2 regions of the Variovorax sp. 160MFSha2.1 genome follow, and region 1 is predicted to be linked to the other one. Evidence: predicted binding sites of a transcription regulator. Region 1 holds the regulator's gene; the other holds the start of a gene.

Evidence for each region. The regulator FliA, encoded in region 1, starts transcription of late flagellar genes. The targets are predictions, from matches to a motif close to CTAAAGTTTNNNNNNNNNNNGCCGNTA.
Region 2: a site for FliA is predicted at 1,141-1,167, ahead of ABL838_RS25575 (FlxA-like family protein). Genes of this name have one in related genera too.

What each region holds. Positions count from the first base shown of each region.
Region 1 covers NZ_CP157624.1:5,218,958-5,221,340, reverse strand. Annotated here, with positions in the region: gene ABL838_RS23695 (MinD/ParA family ATP-binding protein) at 1-790, shown strand, start outside; gene ABL838_RS23690 (RNA polymerase sigma factor FliA) at 833-1,567, shown strand; gene ABL838_RS23685 (glycoside hydrolase family 15 protein) at 1,922-2,383, shown strand, end outside.
Region 2 covers NZ_CP157624.1:5,586,811-5,589,193, reverse strand. Annotated here, with positions in the region: gene ABL838_RS25585 (isocitrate lyase/PEP mutase family protein) at 1-543, shown strand, start outside; gene ABL838_RS25580 (universal stress protein) at 585-1,031, opposite strand; gene ABL838_RS25575 (FlxA-like family protein) at 1,207-1,551, shown strand; gene ABL838_RS25570 (MarR family winged helix-turn-helix transcriptional regulator) at 1,576-2,124, opposite strand; gene ABL838_RS25565 (tripartite tricarboxylate transporter substrate-binding protein) at 2,336-2,383, shown strand, end outside.

The sequences.
Region 1 (2,383 bases):
TCAGGCGGACGGCCTCCGGCGCCTGCTCGCGCCGACGCAGGCGCGCGTGCTCGCGGTGGCCGGCATGGGGCGCGGCGCGGGCGGCACCACCGCCGCGATGAACTTCGCCGTGGCGCTGGTGGGGCAGGGCCGCAACGTGCTGCTGCTGGACGAGCATTGCCGCGCCGAGGGCTCGGCCTGCGAGGTCTGGGACATCGACCCGCTGGGCGGCCTTGTCGACGTCGCGGCCGGGCGCCTCACGCTGGACGGCGCCGAGGTGCGCATGGCCTGCGGGGTGCATGTGCTGCCGGCGCCGCCCGCGGCTGCAAGAGGAACATCGCAAGGCGCGGCCGACCCGCGCAGGTTCTGGCACGACGGCGTGGTCGTCATCGACGCGGCCTTCGACGGCGAGGGCCGGCTGTCGCCGCTCGCGCAGTGCGCGGACGACCTGCTGCTGGTGCTGCAGCCGCATCCGGCCTCGGTCACCTCGGCCTACGCGGGCATCAAGCGCCTGCACCACGCCCACGGCCTGAAGCAGATGCGCTTCCTGCTCAACGGCGTGGTCGACGTGCAGGCCGCGCGCCAGATCATGAACAACCTCGCCCATGCCGGCAGCCGCTACCTCGCGCTGTCGCTGCGGGCGGCGGGATGGGTGCGCTTCGATCCGCTCGTCTCCGACGCATGGCGGCTGAAGAAGACCATCGCCGAGGCCTTTCCCGCGAGCCATGCGGCGGTCGACTTCCGCCGCGCCGCGGGCGAGATGGACCAGTGGCCATGGCCCGAGGCAGCCCCGCTGCAGGCCGTGGCCTGAGCCGCCGGCTCCGCACCGAGGAAGGAAGGAAGCACGACGGCCATGTACACCGCACAAGGAACCATCGAGAAATCGCACCTGCTCGCGCAGCACCAGCCGCTGGTGCGCCGCATCGCGCTGCAGATGATGGCGAAGCTGCCGGCCAGCGTGGAGCTGGACGACCTGATCCAGGCCGGCATGCTCGGCCTGCTTGACGCATCCGCGCGCTACCAGGACAACCGCGGCGCGCAGTTCGAGACTTTCGTGAGCCAGCGCATCCGCGGCGCCATGCTCGACGAGTTGCGTGCCGCCGACTGGGGCTCGCGCGGCCTGCGCCAGTCGGCGCGCGGCATCGAGAAGGCGATGCAGGCGCTGGGCCACAGGCTCGGGCGCGCTCCCACCGAAGGGGAGATCGCCCGGGAACTGAAGATGGACATCGAGGCCTACCAGTCGCTGCTGCAGGAGATCCAGGGCTGCCAGCTGCTGTATGTGGAAGACTTCTCCAAGGACGACGCCGACAACGGTTTTCTCGACAGTCACTCGCAGGACGCCCGCAAGGACCGGCGCAGCAGCGACGATCCGCTGGAGCAGCTGCTGGAAAGCGGCTTCCGCCACCAGCTGGTGGACGCCATCTCGGCGCTGCCCGAGCGCGACCAGCTGCTGCTGAACCTCTATTACGAGGAGGAGCTGAACCTGCGCGAGATCGGCGCCATCCTCGAAGTGAGCCAGTCGCGGGTGTGCCAGCTGCACAGCCAGGCGATCAGCAGGCTGCGGGCGAAGCTGAAGGATGTGCTCTAGGGTCTGTTCACACTATTTCCCGGGTCGCGTTGGTGCTCCAAGGGGCTGGCTGCAAGGCGCGCGTGCGCAGTAAGGCTGGCGCCCTGCAAGCGCGGGCAACGCCGCAGACGGCCCCTTGGAGCACCAACCCTGCGGGAAGGGCAGCCAGGGCGGGCCACTCGGCGTTGCGCTCCTAGCGTGTGCGCATGCACACGCGTCGTCACGCGCCTTGATTGGCCCGCCCTGGCTGCCCTTCGCGACCCCGGAAATAGTGTGAACAGACCCTTGAAGGATGCGCTGAATAGGCGTTGTCCGTCAGCCAGGCGCGCTCGCCTCCGGCGCAGGGCGCCTGCGAGGGCACGAAAACTCGGAGTCTTGCCAAAGACCCGCAACAAGCAACTCTCTTCAAGGCTGCAGGCCAGCCGCCCCATCGGCGAATACGCGCTCATCGGCTCGACCCACAGCGCGGCGCTGGTGCATCTGGGCGGCGACATCGAGTGGCTGTGCCTGCCGCGCTTCGACTCGGCCGCGATGTTCGCCAGCCTGCTGGGCGACGAGCGCAACGGCCACTGGACCATGTGCGCGCGCGACCGCAAGGCGCGCGTCTCGCGGCGCTACCTTCCCGGCACCGTTGTGCTGGAGACCACGATTCGTACAGGCACGGGCGTGGCCGTCGTCACCGACTTCATGCCTCGCCCCGCGCTCGACGGCACACACGAGGTGGTGCGCATCGTGCGGGGCGTACGGGGCACGGTGAGCATGCACACCGAGTTCCGCATCCGCTTCAACTACGGCGAGTGGTGCCCGTGGATGGAGCGGCGCGATGGCGCGGTGTTC
Region 2 (2,383 bases), 370 kb from region 1:
ATCCAGTTCGAGGACCAGATCGCACCCAAGCGCTGCGGCCACTTCTCGGGCAAGGACGTGATCTCCACCGAGGAGGCAGTCAACAAGATCAAGGCTGCCGTCGATGCGCGCACCGACCCCGATCTGCTCGTGATGGCCCGCACCGACGCCGCCGCCACGCTGGGCTTCGAGGCCGCCATCGAGCGCGCGCAGAAGTTCAGCGAGGCGGGTGCAGACATCCTCTTCGTGGAGGCCGTGACCACGGCCGACGAGATCCGCGCGCTGCCGCAGCGGCTGAAGAAGCCGCAGCTCATGAACATGGTGATCGGCGGCAGGACGCCGATCTTCGGCGCCGAGGAACTCGCCGGGCTGGGCTACGGCATCGTGCTGTATGCCAACGCGGCGCTGCAGGGGGCAGTCGCCGGCATGCAGAAGGCGCTGACGGTGCTGCGCGACACGAAGCGCGTGGACGAAGACCCGGCGCTGGTCGTGCCCTTCGCGGAACGCCAGCGGCTGGTGGGCAAGCCTGAACTCGACGCGCTGGAGAAGCGGTACGCGAGCTGAGCAGGAGAAGGCGGGAGAAGGCAGGACAAGGGCTGGCGCCGCTAGCGCAGCACCAGCACCGGGATGTGAGAGTGCGTCAGCACATGCAGCGTCTCGCTGCCCATCAGCAGGCGCGCCAGGCTGCGCCGGCCGTGAGAGGCCATCACGATCAGGTCGCACTGCTGGTTCTTCGCGGCCGCGATGATGGCCTCGGCCACCTGGTTCGACTTCATGACCACCGCCCTCGGATTGCGCACGCCCCTGGCGGTGGCGGCGGCGACCGACTTGTCGACCAGCCGGCGCGCGGCATGGTCCGACTGCTCCTGCGCGGCCTCGATGTCGCGCTGGCTCAGCATCAGCGATCCTTCGAAGTAGCCGACGGGCTCGATGTGCGCGACGGTGACGCTCACCAGTTCGGCGTTGCAGAGCAGGGCCAGATCGATGGCGGCATTGACCGCCTGCTCCGACAGCGCAGAGCCGTCGGTTGCCACGAGAACACGCTTGTACATGGCAGGCTCCTTGGCCCCCGGCACCGCGGGTGCCCTCGAATTCCAGTCTAGTCGGCCATGGCGGCGGTGCAAGCGGTCGCGGGCAATTGCGGCGCGATCAGAGGCGGCCCTCTATTTTTCGCGCCGGCTGCCGATATAGCTTCTTTCCCTTGCGGACAACCAGAGGAGGACAGAGATGCTCAATACCATCGGCGCGAGCGGCGGCGCAACAGGCAGCGGGGTCAACGTGAACGCCGAGATCGCGAAGATCCAGCGGCAGATCACCGCCACGCAGAAACAGATCGGCGAGACGCAGGCCCAGCTGCTCGCCGCGCCCGAGGATGCCCGCGATGCGATCCGGATGCAGCTCGAGGCGCTCGCGGCGAAGCTCGCGATGCTGCAGCAGCAGATGAATGCGCTGCGCAACGCCGGCGTCCAGCAGAGCGCGATGGCCTCGCTGGAGGAAAGCGCCGCGGGCACGCAGCGCGCCAGTCGCGGTGCGTCGGGCACGCTCGGCAGCGTGGTGGACGTGCAGGCCTGACTGTCCGCTTGATCGCCCGCGGGGTCAGCCGCCGCGCTCGGGCCAGCGGTGCCGCGTTCCGCCAGAGCGCCGGTCTGCCTTTTCCGCCACCACGCCCTGCGCGAGCAGTTCCTCGCCGCGCTGCTCCAGGTGGTGCAGGCAGCGCAGGAGGGCGTCCAGGTCCGCGGGCGCCACGCCTTCCAACAGTTCCGTGTTCAGCCCCGCGATGCGCGGAAAGAGCCTGCCGAAGAGCTGCTGGCCCGAGGCGCTCAGCCGCACATGCACTTCGCGCCGGTCTTCCGCGTTCTGCCGGCGCTGCACCAGCTTCTTCTCGACCAGGCTGCGCAGTCCGCGCGAGGTGCGCACACGGTCCAGGTGCAGCTGGGTGGCCAGCGCCGATGACGTCATCTCGCCCTCCTGGGCGAGCGTGGCGATCATTCCCCACTCGCGGCGCGTGATGCCGAAGCCGCCCTCGACCAGCCGCGTCGCCATGCCGCTGCCCGCGCGCACGGCGCGCGCCATGCGGTAGAGCAGCAGGTCGTCCAGTGAATGGGGCGCGCGCAACGCTCCTGCATTGGGGAAAGCTTGTTGCATACAGGTGACGGAACGTGAAGGGCGCGAGCGGTTGAAGTGTGGTTCGCCCGCCTCGGCAGGCACTTGATTGATTAGATCAACTGTTTCCCTGTACGTATAAACCAGTAACAAATTTGAACGACCGGAAACAGTCTTGGTGCGCGATTTTCGCCGCGAAACCGCGCCTGCCCGTCCTTCCGTTCGTGCCCACCTCCGCAGGAGACCCGATCCGATGCCCGCATTCCTTTCCCGGCGCAAGCTCATCATGGCATGGGGCGTC